Regions from separate parts of the Arthrobacter sp. StoSoilB19 genome, predicted to be linked through region 2. Evidence: riboswitches for the same ligand, from Rfam matches in the RefSeq annotation. Region 2 holds a riboswitch; each other region holds the start of a gene.

The links. A riboswitch is a leader RNA that binds a small molecule or an ion and turns the genes downstream of it on or off. The one in region 2 is predicted to bind S-adenosylmethionine.
Region 1: another riboswitch for S-adenosylmethionine. It lies ahead of LDO86_RS18605 (DUF1737 domain-containing protein); the one in region 2 lies ahead of LDO86_RS06750 (bifunctional o-acetylhomoserine/o-acetylserine sulfhydrylase).
Region 3: another riboswitch for S-adenosylmethionine. It lies ahead of LDO86_RS12660 (aminotransferase class V-fold PLP-dependent enzyme); the one in region 2 lies ahead of LDO86_RS06750 (bifunctional o-acetylhomoserine/o-acetylserine sulfhydrylase).
Region 4: another riboswitch for S-adenosylmethionine. It lies ahead of LDO86_RS02730 (cobalamin-independent methionine synthase II family protein); the one in region 2 lies ahead of LDO86_RS06750 (bifunctional o-acetylhomoserine/o-acetylserine sulfhydrylase).

What each region holds. Positions count from the first base shown of each region.
Region 1 is NZ_AP024650.1:4,019,931-4,024,930, forward strand. Features, by position in the region: gene opgC (OpgC domain-containing protein) at 88-2,553, opposite strand; SAM riboswitch class IV at 2,779-2,894, shown strand; gene LDO86_RS18605 (DUF1737 domain-containing protein) at 2,908-3,183, shown strand; gene LDO86_RS18610 (rhodanese-like domain-containing protein) at 3,180-3,590, shown strand; gene LDO86_RS18615 (O-succinylhomoserine sulfhydrylase) at 3,591-4,799, shown strand; gene LDO86_RS18620 (glutamate--cysteine ligase) at 4,935-5,000, opposite strand, start outside.
Region 2 is NZ_AP024650.1:1,471,677-1,476,676, forward strand. Features, by position in the region: gene LDO86_RS06740 (HNH endonuclease signature motif containing protein) at 1-1,449, opposite strand, end outside; gene LDO86_RS06745 (VOC family protein) at 1,639-2,277, opposite strand; SAM riboswitch class IV at 2,496-2,610, shown strand; gene LDO86_RS06750 (bifunctional o-acetylhomoserine/o-acetylserine sulfhydrylase) at 2,654-3,976, shown strand; SAM riboswitch class IV at 4,077-4,192, shown strand; gene LDO86_RS06755 (homoserine O-acetyltransferase) at 4,205-5,000, shown strand, end outside.
Region 3 is NZ_AP024650.1:2,753,943-2,758,942, forward strand. Features, by position in the region: gene rsgA (ribosome small subunit-dependent GTPase A) at 1-875, shown strand, start outside; gene hisN (histidinol-phosphatase) at 920-1,732, shown strand; SAM riboswitch class IV at 1,885-1,998, shown strand; gene LDO86_RS12660 (aminotransferase class V-fold PLP-dependent enzyme) at 2,035-3,453, shown strand; gene LDO86_RS12665 (class I SAM-dependent methyltransferase) at 3,556-4,314, shown strand; gene LDO86_RS12670 (metal-dependent transcriptional regulator) at 4,360-5,000, shown strand, end outside.
Region 4 is NZ_AP024650.1:560,572-565,571, reverse strand. Features, by position in the region: gene LDO86_RS02740 (adenylosuccinate synthase) at 1-819, opposite strand, end outside; gene LDO86_RS02735 (M14 family zinc carboxypeptidase) at 1,058-2,143, opposite strand; SAM riboswitch class I at 2,328-2,431, shown strand; gene LDO86_RS02730 (cobalamin-independent methionine synthase II family protein) at 2,445-3,653, shown strand; gene LDO86_RS02725 (uracil-DNA glycosylase) at 3,855-4,484, shown strand; gene LDO86_RS02720 (hypothetical protein) at 4,497-4,637, opposite strand; gene LDO86_RS02715 (DUF3151 domain-containing protein) at 4,833-5,000, opposite strand, start outside.

The sequences.
Region 1 (5,000 bases), 1.8 Mb from region 2:
GGATTCGTAAGAGGCCACCGGGCAGCCGGGTGGTACATGATCAAATGCTGTGGCACGCCCGTGCCGCAGCATTTTTCATGCCCCGGGCTAGGCAGGGATGATCCGGAAGAGGAACCTGGTGCGGACCATCACCCAGAGCATCCCAAGGACCACGGCGTAGGCCACGGTGTTGAGGAGGATGCTTTGCTGCTGCAGGGCCGGGATGTTGGCCACGACGGCGATCAGCACCACGTGCATGATGAAGACGTACAGCGTGGCCCGTCCCAGCGGGACCAGGAACCAGCCCAGGGCCCGGTCCACCGGTTTCCAGTAAGCACTGAGGAATGCGTACGCAGCCACCACCAGGACCAGGACGTTGAGCAGCCGGCCCGGGGCCAGGTATGTCCGGCCGAAGAAGGCGTCATACATTGCCCGGTAGGACGCATCCGGCAGCAGCGCCAGTCGGACGTCATAGGCGTTGGCCAGGTAGGGGTTGCCCCAGGACAGGAAGGCCAAAGCGAATGCTGCCGTGGTGCAGGCAACCACCACCCACGTGTGGCGCGACAGCCACGCTGTGATGCTGCGCCGATGGTAGCCCGCAACCAGCCCAAGCACGAAAAGCACCTGCCACACCAGCAGCGGGAAGGAGTCCTCAAACTGCGAGGGCAGGATCCGGAACCTGGTCATGGCACCTGCCGCATACACGGCAACCGACACCGCCACGACCCAGATGGCCTTTCCGCGGTTCAGCGCCGCGAGGATCAGCGGGCTGACCAGCAACAGCACCACATAGAGCCCCATGACATTGAACTGCCAGGGACCGAACTGCAGCAGCACGATGGCCGGAAGCACCTGGGGCGGGACGGGGAACTGGAACAGCGATGACATGCCCGCATAGAGGTCGTAGGTCCGGCCGGCCCCGTTGTGCCCGGCGCCACCGGTCCCCTGGTCCACGAACGTGGTCAGGGCCTCGGTGTGGAAGAACGGGAGCAGGGACAGAAGGAAGACGCCGATCAGCACGGCCAGCGCCGTCAGGTAGAGCTTGCCGGCGCGGCGGGTCGTGAGGTCGACCACCTGCCCGAAGTCCTCCCTGGCCTTGGGTCCGTACACCATGCCCACCACCAGTCCGGAGAACAGGACGAACAGTTCCGCACCCGACACGAAGCCCACGGCCTCCTGGGTGAGCAGCTGGAACAGCGATGCCATGCCCAGGTGGTTCACCACCACAAAGACGATGGCCATCCCGCGCAGCAGATCGATGCGCGAGTCCCTGGCGGAGGGATCCTGGTAGCCCCAGGCCGTGGCTGCGTTGATCCGGCGGGGTATCTGCCACAGGGCCACCAGGAGGATGGCCATGGCGGCGGCAACAGTCCAGGCGGCAGCCCCGGAGAGCGTGTTGGCCCGGACGTAGGTGCTCCCGGATGCCACGTCGGTGACCGGCCCGGTGACCATTGGCGATGCCTTCAGCCTGTCCAGGGCCGCTTTGGCGATGCCCGCCTGTCCCGTGAGCAGCCAGCTGATGCTCGCCACGCCGGTATCCCTGGTGCTGGTGCGCTCGTCCCAGACAACGGCGGCCGTCCCGGCAAAAGCTGGGGAAGTGGCAGTTCCCACCACCTGGTCCCACCAGCCCGCCTTGATGTCCGCCTCCTGCGCGCCGCCGGACGCGGGGCTGTAGAAAGCAGAGGTCTGGAGGAGGAACGGCTTGTTGCGCCCCTCGGAATAGGTGCCGTAGAAGTTTTCGCCGCCGGAGGCCGTCAGCATGTCCTGGAGCTCGCCGGCCCTCGGCTGGGAGTTGACGGCGGGGCCGCCGGCCGTGTCGTCGTGATAGGCGGCCAGCCCCGCCCAGTCCACTGCGTCGTCGCCCGGGTAGTAAGGGGCGTAGGCGCTGTCGCTTGAGTTCCAGGCCCCGTCGCCGTTCGTGTCCAGGAGGGAAAAGCCTTCGGTTCCGGGCTGCGGGGCATCCCGGTTGCGGTCAAAGGGGTAGTCCTTGCCCAGGTAAGGCGCCCACACCAAGGTGGCCCGGCCGCCGTCGTACTTCTTGAACGCTGCCGCCACAGCCCTGAAGGCCTGCCGGTACGCGGCGGGCTGCTGGCCCCAGGCCACCCAGCTTGCATTCATGTCCGGGGCGAACCGGATCAGCAACTGCCCCTTGAACCCGGACGTAAGGTCGCGCACCTGCGCTGCGAATGCTTCCGCTTCCGCGGTGCCGAGCTGGTCCAGGGGCACTGACGGCTTCACCGTGAGCAGGGCGTGGGCGCCTAGGGACGCGGCCTGCTGAAGGAAGCCGTCAAGGTCGTTCCGTTCCGCATCGCGGTAGGGGATGGTGATGTCGTGGCCGAAGACGGCCGGACTGGCACCAAGCCGGCCGCTGAAACCTGCGGCGGTGTCCTCGCCCCACTCGAGCACCGCGCCCAGCCAGGGCTTTCCCTTTTCCGGCGCAACGTCCGCCGCATGCGCCGGCGCAGCCGCCAGCAGGGCCAGGAGGCTGACGAGGGCCGCGGCCAGGAACGCCCCGATGGACGGCCGGCGGGTCCCCCGGATGGCGGCCTGGTGGCGCGATGTGTTTGCCCGCATGCTGACAGGACCCCCGGTGCTCATTGCTGTGACGACGGGGCGGCGCCCCGGTAAGAACTTTATCGGCCCTGCGGCCCCGGGCGGCACGTGGCCGGCCGCCCACCTGCGGCGATGTCCGCCGTCGCGCTTTCCTTCAACCCCGCGCCTCCCTTCAGCGCTGCTCAATTACGGAACATGACGACGGCGGCGGTGCGGCTTGGCGCGGCAGATGTTACGTTTTTGGGGAGTAATGAGTACCGGTGTGAAGCCCTGACTGGCCGGTCGGCAACCCTCCCTTTCGCGGCGGGGTGCCTCAGGTGAATACTCGGCATATCGACCGATTCGAGCTGCAAGCGTGAAAGAAGGAGATCCGTCGTGTCTGACGCACCTGCCCCTGACGAAAAATTGTCCTACCGCCTGATCACCGGCCCGGATGACCGTTCATTCTGCGAGCGGATCTCCACGGCCCTGGCCGACGGCTATGTGCTGCACGGCAGCCCGGCAGCCACCTTCAACGGCACCAGCGTGATCGTGGCGCAGGCAGTGGTCCTTCCGGCGGCAATCGCCTCGGCCGATGCCGCGGTTGCCACCGCAGTGGATGAACTGGACGCCGAATTTGAAGGCGAGTTCGACGGCGAGGGCCACGCATGAGCTACGCGGGAGACCTCACGCCCCAGGAAGCATGGGAGAAGCTGGAACAGGGCGCCATCCTGGTGGACGTCCGCACCGAGGGCGAATGGGCCCACATCGGCATTCCGGACACCAAGGCCACGGACAACGACCCCCTCTTCATCCAGTGGACCTTCCCCGGCGGCATCCCCAACCCCGACTTCATCAACGACCTCAGCCAGCAGGCGCCCGAGGACCGTTCAACCGAACTGGTGTTCCTGTGCCGCTCCGGCCAGCGGTCCATCGCGGCAGCCATCGCGGCCACCCGGGCCGGCTTCACCTCCTACAACGTGCTGGAGGGCTTTGAAGGCGAGCCGGACCGCTATGGCGAACGCACCGTCAACGGCTGGAAAAACCGCGGCCTTCCCACCAACCTCGGAAAGAACTAAGTGACCTTCAACCAAGACGCCCCCGGCTGGAACCCCGACACCCAGGCTGTCCGTGGCGGGCTGGACCGCACCAACTTCCAGGAAACGTCCGAGGCCATCTTCCTGAACTCCGGCTTCGTCTACGAATCCGCGGCAGCAGCTGAACGCGCCTTCACCGGCGAGGACGAACGCTTTGTCTACTCCCGCTACGGAAACCCGTCCGTGGCCACCTTCCAGGAGCGGCTCCGGCTGCTGGAAGGCACCGAAGCCTGCTTCGCGACGGCGTCGGGCATGTCCGCGGTGTTCACCGCGCTTGGTGCCCTGCTGGCTGCCGGCGACCGGGTGGTGGCCGCCCGGTCGCTGTTCGGTTCGTGCTTCGTGATTTTGAACGAGATCCTTCCCCGGTGGGGCGTGGAGACCGTCTTCGTGGACGGGCCGGACCTGGACCAGTGGCGCGAGGCCCTCTCCAAGCCCACCACCGCCGTCTTCTTCGAATCCCCGTCCAACCCGATGCAGGAGATCGTGGACATCGCCGCGGTCAGCGAACTTGCGCATGCCGCCGGCGCCAAGGTGGTGGCGGACAACGTCTTCGCCACTCCCCTGCTGCAGCGCTGCGGTGACCTGGGCGCCGACGTCATCGTCTACTCCGGCACCAAGCACATCGACGGCCAGGGCAGGGTCATGGGCGGCGCCATCCTGGGCACCAAGGAGTTCATCGACGGTCCCGTAAAACAGCTCATGCGCCACACCGGGCCCGCACTCTCGGCGTTCAACGCCTGGGTCCTGACCAAGGGCCTGGAGACCATGAGTCTGCGCGTGAACCATTCCTCCGCCACGGCGCTCCGGCTCGCAGAGTGGCTGGAAGAACAGCCCGCCGTGAGCTGGGTGAAGTACCCGCTGCTCAAGTCCCACCCGCAGTACGACCTGGCGGCACGGCAGATGAGCGCCGGCGGTACGGTCCTCACGCTTGAGCTGGCTCCCTCCGGCGGGCGCTCCGGCAAGGAAGCGGCCTTCGCACTGCTGGACGGGCTGCGCATCATCGACATCTCCAACAACCTTGGTGATTCGAAGTCCCTGATCACGCACCCCGCCACCACCACGCACCGCGCCATGGGGCCGGAAGGGCGCGCCGCCATTGGGCTCAGTGACGGCGTGGTGCGGCTCTCGGTAGGGCTCGAGGACCCGGAGGACCTCCTCCGCGACCTGGAACAGGCACTCAAGCAGATCTAGCCGCGCGGGAAGCCCTAGCTCCTCTGGGTCCGGGCGACGCGCTTCCTCCTTTCGATGCGCAGATTCCCTGGCGCGCACCAAATATGGGCCGCGAGGAGGAATCTGCGCGTCGGGAATGGATATGCGCGTCGAAGGTCAGCTCTGGCGGACCCGCAGCAGTTCGGGCGTGCCCTCCACGTCAGCAAGGTCCAGGGCATCCCG
Region 2 (5,000 bases):
TGGCGGCCAGTGGGTTGGTTCGGGGTCTTGGTGTTCGGGGTTGTAGTGGCGGCCTGTGGGTGAGGTCCAGCCGGGTGGTCCGTGTTCCGTCGCGGGATCCGGGTTCCAGGTGCGGGCGTGCTTCAAGCGGTGATGTTTGGGGCATAGCTGCGCCAGGTTCCGGACGGCTGTTCTGCCGCCGTGTTCCCAGGCTGTGAGGTGGTCGGTGTGGTTGTCGGGGGTGTGGTTGGTGCAGCCGGGGAAGGTGCATTTCCGGTCCCGCATGCGGATCCATTGTTTGATGGTTTCGGGGAGCCGGTAGCGGGTGCGTCCGATCTCCAGTGGTGCCCCGTCGCGGGGGTCGACCAGGACGCGGTAGAACGACTCCGCCCCGTCCGCGACAAGCCTCCGTGCCATTGAGGCAGGGATGGGGCCCATGCCGTTCAGCACGGCCGGCTCATCGGTGAGTCCGAGCAGGGCGAAGACCGGGACGGTGACCAGGACATCGGCCCGAGGGGTGGGGACCTTGCCAACATCACCAGTGCTCCCTGTGCCGGAAACGCTGCCTGCGGCCGCCGTATCACCTGTAGCCCGTGCAGCCCCACCCGGAGCAGCCTCACCGGTGGCCGTGGTGGTTCCGGCGCCGAGGAGGAGTGATGCTGCGATGTCGGGGCGGAGTTGGGTGAGGGTGCGGGGCTCGTCAGGGCCCTGCAGGCCGCGGGCGGTGGCGGTGGTGCGGTTCCAGATGGCGCAGGCGGTGTCGCCGGGGAGGTAGAGCGAGAGCCAGGCCATGCCGTCGCGGTCGGGGGTGTATTCCATCCGCCGGTCCGCGACGCCTTTGGCGTGGCGTTTTTCGAGGGTTTCGGGGTGGTGGCGTTCCCGCCAGGCGCGGATCTTGGCGCGGAACCGGGCGGGGACGAGTTCGCCGGGGGCGGCGCCGCGGGCGGGGTTGGGGGCGTCGGGGTCGAAGAAGTGCGCCACCAAGGCAGCAGCCCCGTCAGGGGTGAGCCCCTCGGTTTCGTCGGCGACAATCCTGGCATGCTGCCACGACAGGTCACCGGCTGACAGGGCGCCCAGGAGCGGCGGCAGGGAACACACCCGGCGGGACTGTTCCACCAACCCGCCTGCGGCCGCGGAACTGACGGTCAGGACTCCGGCGATCTCCTCCACCGTTGACATCTCCGAAAACATGCGCTCATCCACGGGGGCGTCGGGGGCAAGCAGTGCCTGCTGGATTTCGACCGCTTCTGCCGCGTCCAGGGCTTTCACCGCGGCGAGCTGAGCCTCGACCCGGGAGACTGCCTCCAGCCGTTCCAGCCGGAGCTCGTACCGCCGCTGCAGCACATCCACGTCAGCGCCAACACCGGTCCCGGCGGCAAGGAAATGATCCTCACGGGTAAGAGCATCGAGGGCAGCAACAGAGGCAGAAACACCCTCCAACACCACCCCAACACCCGTGCCGATTCCCATACCCACATCATCCAGCGAGGCACCGACATTCAGACCTGGATCGCAGCGATGTAGGAAGCAGCCACTTAAATGAATTCGGCCGCCATCGGGTAGTGACGCCGTTGTCACCACCTGATGGCGGCCGAAGCTGATCCGGGTACTGGCCCGGTGAACCCCCTCCCGGACATTCCGGGAGGCTGGGGTGGAGCGTCAGATGGTGACGGCTCCGTTGGCGGTTTCAAACGTGACCGACAGGATGCCCGGAGTTCCATGCGGGGCGACCCACTCCACCGCCACGTCCTCAAGCGGCTTCTCCACCGGTTCACCCAGCCACTCGGTCACGCGGGACGCGGAGCCGGCGATGGTCAGGCAGCTCATCTTAAGGTTGCTGGGGTAGGCGTTGGACGGGTGCAGTGCCGGGTCGCCTTCCCACTTGAGCATGTACGGCACCTGGGGATCGGCGATAAGGCCAAGGATGCCAATCTGTTTCCAGACCAGCTCCCGGCCGTCCGGGAACTTGCGGTTGCCGTTCACCGCGGCGCGGCCAAGGCGTGCCTCGAACGGGGCGAGGTCGTCCACTTCGACGCACCAGCCCATCCAGCCGCCACCGGCCGCGGAACGGGCACGCACGGCCTGTCCGAACGGTGCCTTGTCCGAAGCCGGGTGGTCCAGGACCTCTACGACTTCCAGGTACTTGTGCCCGGCGAGCGGGATGATCATATTCCGGGTTCCGAACCGGGGGTGCACCCCGCCCTTCACTGCCTCAACGCCGAGGGCAGATGAAATACGTTCGGTAGTGGCCGCGAGGCCATCTTGTTCACAGGCGTAAGAGACGTGATCCATGCGCATGGCAACATCTTGGCACTTTGTGATCCGGCTCTCAGCTAAGGGTACCCTTACTGGAAAAGGGCCGGGAAAAGGGCCGGGAACATGGGCAAGAAGGACGACGGCGGCGTCCCCGGCCGGGTGCGGGGCGGCCCACCTGTGGCGGCTCGAAAGCCATGCAGGGCGACCTTGTTCGTCACAATGCTGTCCACGGCGACTACCCCGTTCCTAGACTGGGCGCAGGTCATGAGCGCCAGCGCCAAGCCCCGGCTCGCTGGCCGGCAACCCTCCACCCGCGGTGGGGTGCCCCGGGTGAGGACCTGGCTGTCCGGCAAGAGCCGGAAGCAAGCGCGGCCCGTACTGCCCCACGCATTCCGGGCCCATGTCATAGGAGACTGAGATGTCCAACGGATGGTCTTTCGAAACCCGCCAGATCCATGCCGGCCAGGAGCCCGACAGTGCCACAGGAGCCCGCGCGCTCCCCATTTACCAGACCACGTCCTTCGTGTTCCCCAGCGCCGAAAGCGCAGCCAACCGCTTTGCCCTCGCCGAACTTGCACCCATCTACACCCGGATCGGCAACCCCACCCAGGATGCCGTCGAACAGCGGATCGCCAGCCTTGAGGGAGGCCTGGCCGCATTGCTGCTGAGCTCTGGCCAGGCCGCCGAGACGTTCGCGGTGCTGAACATTGCGGAGGCGGGGGACCATATTGTGGCGAGCCCCAGCCTTTATGGCGGAACGTACAACCTGTTCGCCCACACCCTGAAGAAGTTCGGCATCTCGGTCACCTTCGTCCAGGATCCCGACAACCTGGACCAGTGGCGCGACGCCGTCCAGCCGAACACCAAGCTCTTTTTCGGTGAAGTGGTGTCCAATCCCCGCCAGGACGTCCTGGACATCGAAGGCATCTCCGAGGTGGCCCACCAGGCAGGCGTGCCACTGATCGTGGACAACACCCTGTCCACGCCCTACCTGATCCGCCCACTGGAGTGGGGTGCGGACATCGTGATCCACTCCGCCACCAAATACCTGGGCGGCCACGGCTCCGCAATTGCCGGCGTGATCGTGGACTCCGGCAAATTCGACTTCGGCAAGGACCCTGAACGGTTCCCCGGCTTCAACACCCCGGACCCCACCTACAACGGCCTGGTCTACGCCCGCGACCTAGGCGCCGACGGTGCGCTGGGTGCCAACCTCTCCTACATCCTCAAGGCCCGCGTCCAGCTGCTGCGCGACCTTGGCTCGGCGGTTTCCCCCTTCAACGCCTTCCTGATCTCCCAGGGCCTGGAGACGCTGAGCCTGCGGGTGGAACGCCACGTTGCCAACGCCACTGAAGTGGCGCGCTGGCTGGAAGGACGGGACGACGTCGAATCCGTCGCCTACGCCGGGTTGCCCTCCAGCCCCTGGTACGAGCGTGGCCGCAAGTACGGGCCCAAGGGAACGGGCGCCGTCGTGGCCTTCAACCTTGCCGGCGGAGCGGAGGCGGGCAAGCGCTTCGTCGACGCCCTGGAGCTGCACTCCCACGTGGCCAACATCGGCGACGTCCGCTCCCTGGTCATCCACCCGGCGTCGACCACCCACAGCCAGCTCTCGCCGGAGCAGCAAGCGGTGGCCGGGGTGAATCCGGGACTGGTCCGGCTCTCTGTTGGCCTGGAGCACATCGACGACATCCTGGCCGACCTGGAAGCGGGTTTCCGCGCTGCCAAAGACGCCCAGAGCTAAAAGCGCGCCAGGGCTGACGCCGGAAGGGCCGGCAAGCGGGGAAGTCACAACCAGTCACACTCTTGGCCTGGAGCGGGGGGTGTTTCGTACACTCGAACCAGGTCATGAGTGCCAGTGACAGCCCCGGCTTGCTGGCCGGCAACCCTCCATCCGCGGTGGGGTGCCCCGGGTGAGGACCTGGCCTGCCGGTCAGACGACGGCAGGCAAGCGCGTAGAAGAGGTCTTGCCATGACGGTTACCGTCGCCCGAACCACCATCCCCGAACACGGAATTGTCCGCTACGCCTCCATCGGAGGGCTGGAACTCGAAGCCGGGGGGCACCTCCCGGACGTCACGCTGGCCTACGAAACCTGGGGCACGCTCAACGCCGACGCCAGCAACGCCATCCTGATCGAGCACGCCCTGACCGGCAGCACCCACGTGACCCGCGGCGACACGGACGAAGAAGGCTGGTGGGAACAATTGGCCGGTCCCGGCGCTCCCGTGGACACGGACAAGTTCTTCGTGGTGTCCGTCAACATCGTGGGCGGCTGCTACGGGTCCACGGGCCCGTCGTCGGCCGCCCCGGACGGAGCCCCCTGGGGCTCCCGCTTCCCCCTGGTCACCCTGCGGGACAGCACGGTGGCAGAGGCCCGGCTGGCTGACCAGCTGGGCATCAGCAGCTGGTTCGCTGTCCTGGGCGGATCCATGGGCGGCGCCCGCGCCCTTGAATGGGCAGTGACCTACCCGGAGAGGGTGCAGCGCTGCGCCGTCATCTCCGTGGGTGCCGCGAGCACGGCGGAACAGATCGCCTTCGCGCAGGCCCAGACCCTGGCCATCCGGCAGGACCCACACTTCAACGGCGGCGACTACTACGGCGGCCCCTGCCCGGAAGCCGGGCTGGCACTTGCCCGGCGCATTGCCCACATCACCTACCGGTCCGCGGCTGAACTGGAAGGCCGCTTCGGCCGGGAACCCCAGGCGCCGGAGTCGCCCCTGAAGGGTGAGGCTCTGGCCGCCCGCGGCCGCTACCAGGTGGAAAGCT
Region 3 (5,000 bases), 1.3 Mb from region 2:
TCTCGCTCGTGGGGGACGTCTCCGGCGCGCCGGACACGCTTGCCCGGCTGGTGAAGATCCAGGACCGCCACACCCTCCTGCGCCGCAGCGCCGACGACACCGACCCCGTTGAGCGCGCGGTGGTGGCCAACGCCGACCAACTGGTGATCGTGGTGGCTGCCGCCAACCCGGAACCCCGCACGGGGTTCATCGACCGCGCGCTCGTGGCCGCATACGACGCCGGAATCGAACCCATCCTGCTGGTCACCAAGGCCGACGTCAAAGACCCCGCGGACCTGCTTTCCAACTACACGCACCTGGACTTCCCGGTGATCATCAGCAAGACGGCGGATGCGCAGGCGTCGGGAATCGATGCCCGGTCCGATGACGGGCTCTCGGCGCGGCTGGACAGCGCCGCAGTGGCGGCGCTGCGGGACCATCTCGATGGCAAGGTCACCGTTATGCTGGGGCACTCCGGCGTCGGCAAGTCCACCATGGTGAACGCCCTGACCGGCGCCGAGCGGGCCACCGGCGGCGTGAATGCCGTGACCGGGCGCGGCCGCCACACGTCGTCGTCGGCCCTTGCCTTGCGGTTGGCGGACGCGCCTCCCGGCAGCTGGATCATCGATACCCCCGGCATCCGTTCCTTTGGCCTGGCCCACGTGGACCCTGACCGCATCCTGCGCTCCTTCCCGGACCTCTCCCCCGGCATCGAGAACTGCGAACGGGGCTGCAAGCACACCGCAACCGCAGTGAACTGCGGCCTCGACGACTGGGTGGCAGGCGGACACGCAGGTCCCACCGGCGCGGCCCGGCTGGCCTCGCTGCGGCGCCTGCTTGGTACGGACCCGAGGATGGAAGCACAGGAAACCAAGGAGCTCGGCAGCGTCAACTGACGCGTTCTCCCGGCAGAACCGTCCACAGACGGTAGTTTGGAACCATGATCCAACCCGCTTCGAGCTACAACGATGACCTGCGCCTGGCCCATGTCCTGGCCGACTCCGTGGATGACCAGACCATGAGCCGCTTCAAGGCCCTGGACCTCCACGTTGAGACCAAGCCGGACCTGACGCCGGTCACCGACGCGGACAAGGCCGCCGAGGAAGCCATCCGGGGCCAGCTCTCCCGTTCACGCCCCCGCGACGCCGTCCTGGGCGAGGAATTCGGCAGCACCGGCCACGGTTCCCGGCGCTGGATCATCGACCCCATTGACGGAACCAAGAACTTTGTCCGCGGCGTTCCCGTATGGGCCACGCTGATCGCCCTCGTGGATGAGGGCGAACCGGTGGTGGGCGTCGTCAGCGCCCCGGCCCTGGGCAAGCGCTGGTGGGCGGCGAAAGGCATGGGCGCGTACATGGGCAGGTCCCTTGCCGCCGCCACCCGCCTCCGCGTGTCCAACGTGTCGAAGCTTTCCGACGCCTCCCTCTCCTACTCCAGCCTGGGCGGGTGGAAGGAACGCGGAAACCTTGACGAGTTCCTCGGCCTTACCGAGGACGTTTGGCGGACCCGGGCCTACGGGGATTTCTGGTCGTATTGCATGGTGGCCGAGGGCTCCGTGGACATCGCCTGCGAACCCGAGCTGAACCTCTATGACATGGCTGCCCTGGTGCCGATCGTGGTGGAGGCCGGCGGCCGGTTCACATCCCTGGAAGGCGAGGACGGCCCGTTCGGCGGGAACGCCCTGGCCACGAACTCAATCCTGCACTCGGAGGTCCTGCACCGATTGAACCCGTACCTGGACGATCTGCTGTAACTCACGCGCTTTCCACGTTTGAACGAATAATGCGACGCCGGACACCTCCCAAGGCAGGTGCCCGGCGTCGTTTATTCGGGGGCGCGTAACAAAGCCCTTAACAATTGCCGCGGCTTCAGTCCTGGCCGCCCCATGTCCTACGCTTTTATGCAGGTCACGAGTGCCAGCGCAAAACCCCGGTTTGCTGGCCGGCAACCCTCCATTCGCGGTGGGGTGCCCCGGGTGACGACCAGGCCGGTCCGGAGCGGATGCGGCAAGCGCGGATTCCACTATGCCGGAGTCCTGTACCAAGTGAGGTCTCTGTGACAACTGCCACCGTCTCCCCCCAGCCCGTCATTGCCGAAGCTGCCGTCCCCCAAGCACGCCACGCCGCAGCCGGCCGGCCGCTCGCTGCCGTCACCGGCGCCGAAATCCAGGCGCCCCTGATTTCAGGCGGCCACGTGCGGTACGCCAACCTCGATTACGGCGCCTCCGCCCCGGCACTGTCCGTAGTATCGGCTTACCTGAATGAGATCCTCCCCTACTACGCCAGCGTCCACCGCGGGGCAGGATACGCATCCCAGATCAGCACCTCCGTGTACGAGAACGCGCGCAGCATCGTCAGGGATTTCGTGGGCGGCCGCCCGGATGATTCGGTCATCTTCACCCGCAACACGACGGATTCGCTGAACCTGCTGGCCGGCTGCCTTCCCGTGACCGATGGCCGCCACGACGGCGAAGTGCTGTACCTGGACATCGAACACCACGCCAATCTCCTGCCGTGGCAGGGCGTCCCGCACCGCAGCATCGTCGCCGCCGACACCATCACCGGCACCCTTGAGGCCGTACGTGCCGAGCTTGGACAGGGCGGTGTCAGCTTGGTCGCGGTCACCGGGGCCTCCAACGTGACCGGCGAAATCCTCCCCATCCGGGCGCTGGCCGCGCTGGCCCACGAACATGGCGCACGGATCGTGGTGGATGCGGCCCAGCTCGCGCCGCACCGCCGCATAGACATCAGCGCGGATGACGTCGACTACCTCGCCTTCTCAGGCCACAAGCTGTACGCGCCCTTCGGCGCCGGCGTCCTGGTGGGGCGCCCGGACTGGCTGGACGCCGGCGTCCCGCACCTCGCCGGCGGCGGCGCCGTCAAGGAAGCCAGGCTCGACGGCGTCAGCTGGGCCACCGGCCCGGCCCGCCATGAGGGGGGCTCGCCGAACGTCCTGGGGGCCGCCACGCTGGCCCGCGCCACCCAGGTCATTGCCGGCCTGGACCAGGAACGCTGGCACGCCCACGAGTCCGCCATCCGCTCCTTCCTGGTGGAGGGACTCCAGCGGATCGACGGCGTCACGGTTCACCAGATCTTCAAGGACACCAACCCCGAAACGGACACCATCGGGGTGGTCAACTTCTCCGTCGAGGGTTACGACGCAGGACTGGTGGCGGCGTACCTTTCGGCAGAGCATGGCGTGGGCCTGCGTGACGGGCGCTTCTGCGCCCATCCCCTGCTGAAGCGCCTGGGCCTGCCGTCCGGTTCCCTCCGCGCCAGCTTCGGCGTCGGTTCGCGCCTGGAAGATGCCGAGCGCCTGCTGGCCGGCATCCAGGCGCTCCGGAGCAACGGGCTGGGCTGGGACTACGTGGTGGACGCAGGCCGCTGGGTCCCTGCCAACGACACCCGCACCTACCCGCACTGGGCGCCCAACACCCCTGGAACAGCCGGCGCAGCGCCCTGCATCGACGACTGACGCCGGAGACCGGCCACTCCTGTTTCAGCCGGCTGACCGTGCGTCAGGGGAATGCGGTAAATTCGAAAGGTACCGCAGGACGTCAGCTGAAGGAGGCCACGCGTGGTTCGGGGTGGCCCCAAGCTTGATCACGGGCGGCGCAGGGAACTGGGCCGGAGCTTCCAGGACGGCGGCAGGCACTACCAGCGCGTCCGGCCCGGCTACCCTGAGGAGTCCGCCCGGTGGCTGGTGCCCGCCGACGCCCATGAAGCCCTCGACGTTGGTGCCGGTACCGGAAAGTTCACCGCGCTGCTGCTGGACATGGGGCTGGACGTCACGGCCGTGGACCCCTCGGCGGACATGCTCGCCCAGCTCACGGAACACTACCCGGCTGCCACGGCGATGCCGGGGACTGCCGAGGCGACAGGCCTGCCCGACGCCAGCTTCGACGTCGTCACCGTAGCCCAGGCGTGGCACTGGTGCGACGCCCTGGCGGCAAGCACCGAACTGGCCCGCGTGCTGCGCCCGCACGGAACCCTCGGCCTGGTGTGGAACCAGCTGGACACCTCAGTGCCCTGGGTGCACCGGCTCTCCCGGATCATGCACGCAGGCGACGTCTACCGGCCGGGGCACAAGCCCGTCATCGGCCCGGAGTTCCAGGGGCTCGAAGGGCATGTCACCCACTGGCAGGACACAGTGGACACCACGGACCTGATGGAACTCACTAAATCCCGCAGCTACTACCTCCGGGCCGGCGAGTCAACGCGGGCCAAGGTCCTGGCCAACCTGGACTGGTACCTGCACGAACACCTTGCCTACACCCCTGACCAGGAAATCGACCTTCCCTACCTCACCCTGGCTTGGCGGGCCGTCAAGGCATGACGGCGCATCCCGTATGGCGCCTGCAGAGCCGGTAGGCTTGGATTCGTGAAGACCAGCGCGCCCTCCTCCTCGATCGAGGATTACGTCAAGGTCATTTATTCCTTTACCGAATGGCAGGACAAGCCCATCACGTCCTCCCAGCTCGCACAGCGGCTGGGGGTGGCAAATTCCTCGGTGTCGGAAATGGTCCGCAAACTCAAGGACCAGGGCCTGGTGGACCACAAGCCCTACAGCGCCGTCACGCTGACCGAGGCCGGCCTGCGGCTGGCGCTGTCCATGGTCCGGCGCCACCGGCTGATCGAGACATACCTTGTCCAGCGGCTCGGATACAGCTGGGACGAAGTCCACGATGAGGCTGAACAACTCGAACACGCCGTGTCGGACACGTTCATCGAACGGGTCGCCGCCAAGCTCGGGGACCCGAAGCGTGACCCGCACGGCGATCCAATCCCCACGGCGGACGGGCAGGTGCTGATGCCGCGCGCGCACCTCCTCGCCGAGCTGGACCAGGGACATACCGGCAGGATCACCCGGATCAGCGACGACAACCCGGAACTGCTGCGCTACCTGGCCGCCCAGGCCATCGACCTTGATGCGGACGTCGAGGTGGTGGGACGGCGGCCTTTCGGCGGAGCCCTGGTGGTGCGGATCGGTGGTCCCGGCGGCGCCCGTGAGTACGATTTCGC
Region 4 (5,000 bases), 910 kb from region 2:
GCCAACGCGGGTGGTGTAGGCCTTGATGATGCCGATGGAGCGCGAGATGCGGGTGGGCCCGATGCCGGAGCCAACCGACGCGCCGCCGGCGGTGGGGTTGGAGGAGGTCACGAACGGGTAGGTGCCGTGGTCCACGTCCAGGAACGTAGCCTGGCCGCCTTCCATCAGGACCACCTTGCCCTCGTCCAGCGCGGTGTTCAGGACCAGGGTGCTGTCGATGACCAGCGGACGGAGCCGCTCGGCGAAGGACAGGAAGTAGTCCACGATCTCGTCCACCACAACGCTGCGGCGGTTGTAGACCTTGACCAGGAGTTCGTTCTTCTGGCGCAGCGAGCCTTCCACCTTCTGGCGGAGGATGGATTCGTCAAAGACGTCCTGGACGCGGATGCCCAGCCGGGCCACCTTGTCCATGTAGGCGGGGCCGATGCCGCGGCCGGTGGTGCCGATGGCGCGGCTGCCCAAGAAGCGTTCGGTCACTTTGTCCAGGACCTGGTGGTACGGGGCCACCAGGTGGGCGTTGGCGGAAACCCGCAGCTTCGAAGTGTCCGCACCGCGGGCCTGGAGCCCGTCGATTTCCTGGAAGAGGGCTTCGAGGTTCACCACGCAGCCGTTGCCGATGATGGGAACAGCGTTGGGGCTGAGAATGCCTGCCGGCAGCAGCTTGAGTTCGTACTTTTCACCGCCTACGACGACGGTGTGCCCGGCATTGTTGCCGCCATTGGGCTTGACGACGTAGTCAACACGGCCGCCCAAAAGGTCGGTGGCCTTGCCTTTTCCTTCGTCGCCCCACTGGGCTCCTACGATCACAATTGCTGGCATGGGATCCTCCCCCATTCGTTCGGGCTGCCCGGGTCCAGCCACCTGGTGGCGGGCCCATGCAGCGCCGTTCATGAGAATGCCCCGAACATACCGGCCTTCGCACAGCCGCAGCACGGCACGGCGAAGCAAGAGTTCCGGGGCTCTTACCACCCAAGTTTAGCCGATGGGGCACTTTGTCCACTGTTGTGGCCCGCCGCGGCCCTTTCGCAAATATGGGCCGCGGCGGGCGCCGGGCCTCCTACTCGTCCTCGGCCTCCCCCGCGGGCCGGGACGTCTGCTCGGCGAGCGTGTCCCAGAAGGAGGTGTCGGCGTCGGCAATGGATCCATCCGCGATGGCCGCGGCGGTGGACGCCAGCGTGGTGACCGTCTGCTTGATCAGGTAACCATTGCTCCGCTGCCCCAGCGCGTAACCATCCAGGTAGTGGTCGGACATGCCGCGCATCTCGAAAAGCAGGGTGGCAATGCCGTATTCCACGGAGATGCCGTTGCGGCTGATGGTCTCGGCGCTGCCGCCCTGGTACCTGCCCAGGTGGCCCCAGCCGGTGGAGTCAACGTTGTTGAAGACAACGGCGCCGAGCCGCTTTGATTTCTCGACGACGGCGGGGTCGGCGTTCGGGGTGGTGGGGTACAGGATGGAGCCGGAAACCAGCTTGCCGTCGCGCTCGGCGCGGGTGCCCTGGTGGTGCAGGTCGATCATGTAGTCAATGCGGTACTTGCGCATCACGTTGTTGTGCAGCGCCTGGGTCTCCGGCTGGACCTTGGCCACATGGTCCCGGTTCAGGTCCACGCCTTCCGCGTTGTAGCGGGTGAGGTGGCGGTCCCCTCTGGCAAGGTAGTCGTCCAGGGAGAAGTTGACATCCCCCATGGCACCGTCCCCGTTGAGCATGGGCACGATGAGGATGTTCACGCCGTCCAGGATGCCTGCCGACTTGCCCGTGCCCAGGTGCTTGACGAACTCGAGGGCACCCTCGGTGGTGAGCTGTTCATTGCCGTGCTGCTGGGTCAAATACAGGATGGTGGGCTTGGCCGGGTCCGATATGTACTTGACCAGGTGGATGTCGCGGCCTTTGACGGTCTGGCCGATGACCTCCAGCTCCATGGCGGGCTGGCGCGCATCCTGGTCCTTCAGGAACGAGACCATCTGGTCGTAGGTGGCCAGCTTCGACGTGGTGATCTGGCCGTTGCCGTCGTAGGAAGGCCCTTCGCCTACGGCGCCGGCCAGGGGCGCCGGACCTGCTGCGACGGCGAGCGCGAGGGCTCCGCTAACGGCAAGGGTCCTGAGGGATTTCGTCACAGTTACCTCTTTCGAGTGCTCGGGTGGCATCCGCCGCTCCGTCGCAGCGGAGGCATGTGACATTCACACAACCAAGCTTAACGAAACCTGTCAATATGCTGGACAAACGCTGTAAGTACGTTCCGGTCCTGCCGCCGGCGGCCGGCCGGACATGCCCACGACATAAAGCGGTGCGGATTTGCGCGGCTCCACGCGCGTCGATTTATCTGAGAGTGGACCATCCGGAGCGGCCGAGAGACCTGGCTCAATGACGCCGCAGCAACCACGTCCCGGCAGACTCCTGCCGGCCGAAGGTGCTACTGCCAGGACCGATGGAAAGGAAGATTCCAGCATGTCCCAGAACACCGACCATATCCGCGTGACCCACGCCGGTTCATTGCCCCGCACCCCTGAACTCATTGCGGCCAACGCCGCCAAGGAAGCCGACGGCATCACGCCGGAATTCCTGGAACTCCTCGAAGCCTCCGTAGTGGACGTGGTGCAGCGCCAGAAGGACCTTGGCATCGACATCCCCAACGACGGCGAGTACGGGCACACCATGTCCAGCTCGGTGGATTACGGGGCGTGGTGGAATTACTCCTTCGCCCGGCTCGGGGGCCTTGAGCCAACCACCGTGGACCGCTGGGCCGAGTCCGGCGTCCGCCGCTCGTCCCCCGGCAACGTTGTCCTGACCTCGTTCCCGGACCGGCGCGACCGGCAGGCCTTCAACGAGGCCTACAGCGATCCCGCATCCGGCATCCTCACCCACCGCAAGAGCGTTGCCCAGCCCAAGATCGCCGGACCGCTGACCTACACGGGCCAGGACCTGGTGGCCTCGGACATCCGGAACCTGAAGACCGGGCTCGCCGCCGCAGGCCTCACGGATGGCTTCGTGGCCTCCCTCTCCCCCGGCTCATGCGCGCGGGTAGCCAACGACTACTACAAGAACGACGAGGAACTCGTCTACGCCTGCGCTGATGCCATGCGGGAGGAATACAAGGCCATCATCGAGGCCGGCCTTACGGTGCAGCTCGATGATCCGTCCCTGGCCGAAAGCTGGGACCAGATCAATCCCGAGCCATCCCTGGACGATTACCTGAAGTTCATCCAACTGCGCGTCGAAGCGACCAACTGGGCGCTGCGCGGCCTGCCGCAGGAACAGATCCGGCTGCACGTGTGCTGGGGATCCTGGCACGGCCCACACACCACGGACATCCCGTTCGCCGACATCATCGGCTCTGTGCTTCAGGTCAACGCCGGCGCCTATTCCTTTGAAGCGGCAAACGTCCGCCACGAACACGAATGGCGGGTGTGGGAGGACACAAAGCTCCCCGAGGGCAAGGTGATCATCCCGGGCGTTGTTTCGCATGCCACCAATGTGGTGGAGCACCCGGACCTGGTGGCGGACCGGATCGTCCGCTTTGCGGACCTCGTGGGCCGCGGGAACGTCATTGCCTCCACCGACTGTGGCCTGGGCGGCAGGGTGCACCCGCAGATCGCCTTCGCCAAGCTGGAGGCACTGGGTGAGGGTGCCCGCCGCGCCTCGAAGCGCCTCTTCTAGCCGCTCCCGCACCGACGCGCCGGCTGTGCCTTCCATCACCGGAAGGGGCGGCCGGCGTTTCGCTTGCCTGGGCTTGCTAAACTGGAGTAGGCCGACCAGGAGTTGGTCCACCCCAATCAACCGCCACTGATGTGCCGTGCCGCCGTGCGCCCATGTCCGTGGCGGCAGCAACGCCAATCCCCGCAGGAGATCCAGCACTTCATGACAGCCCTGGCACCCGAAACATTCCACGAACAGCTCATGAGCCGCCGCTACGAACCCAGCGTTGCCGCCGTCAACGAACTGTGTGATTCCCTGCAGGAGGCCAAGCCCGGAACCGTGGTGCCCTACGTGGACCCCATGCACGACGTGGAGGAATGCCGCATCATCAGCCTGTTCTCCAACATCGGCGAGGTGGATCCGTCCGGGTTCATCACCCCCGGCGACCAGGACGCTGTTACCCGCATGCTGGGGATCCAGTGGAAGCTTGGCCTGCGCCCGGAGTTCGTCATGCCGTGGAACGTCCACCCTTGGCACGTCCCGGGCGAAGCCAACGGCAAGTTCACTCCGGACCAGATCCAGTCAGGCCTGAAGCCCCTGCTGAAGTTCCTGGCCCTGGTCCCCCGCGCCTCGGTGATCGTGGCGCATGGCACCGAAGCCAACCGCCTGGCCAACCTGCTGTTGAAGACCGAGGTGCCCCTCCTCTGGCGCCGCGGCCTGAAGACCTACAAGGTCCGCTCGCTGAGCGGCCGCGCCTTCGCCGGTTCCCCGGCCCGCCAGGAGGAGTACCTGGAGGACATGCGCACTGCCTATGCAGACGCCATGGCCCGCACGGGTATTGCCAAACCTTAAGACCTGCGCCGCTCAGCCTGTGGCATCGGACTCGGTAAACGAAATTCCCGGTGCCGATTCGTCTTCGGCTTCAACCCAGGTGGTGAAGTCGGCGTACGACATCCACGAGTAGTAGTCACAGAACCTGAGACGCGATTTCTCCTGCTTTCCCACGCTTCGCGCAGCTCCTCCTTTCCTCCCCTGGCCCTTCGATTCTTTTAACCGAAATGAGGGACGGCGCATTCCAGGCCGGATACGACGGCGGGCGGTCACCTTCTCATTGAAAGGTGACCGCCCGCCGTCGTTCCCAGCCCGAACCCCTCCCTGGCAATCTGCACCAGGAAAAAGTGCGGGCGTGGGCCCAGGGAGTTATTCGCCCTCGATGGCTGCCTTTGCCGTGGGATCGGAATCGTTCAGGAACTTCTCGATCCGCTCCGGCTCTTCAGCCTCGCCGATGGCCGACGAGGCCCGGCCCAGGGAGTAGAGGGCCCGCAGGAACCCGCGGTTTGGCTCATGCTCCCAGGGGATGGGCCCCAC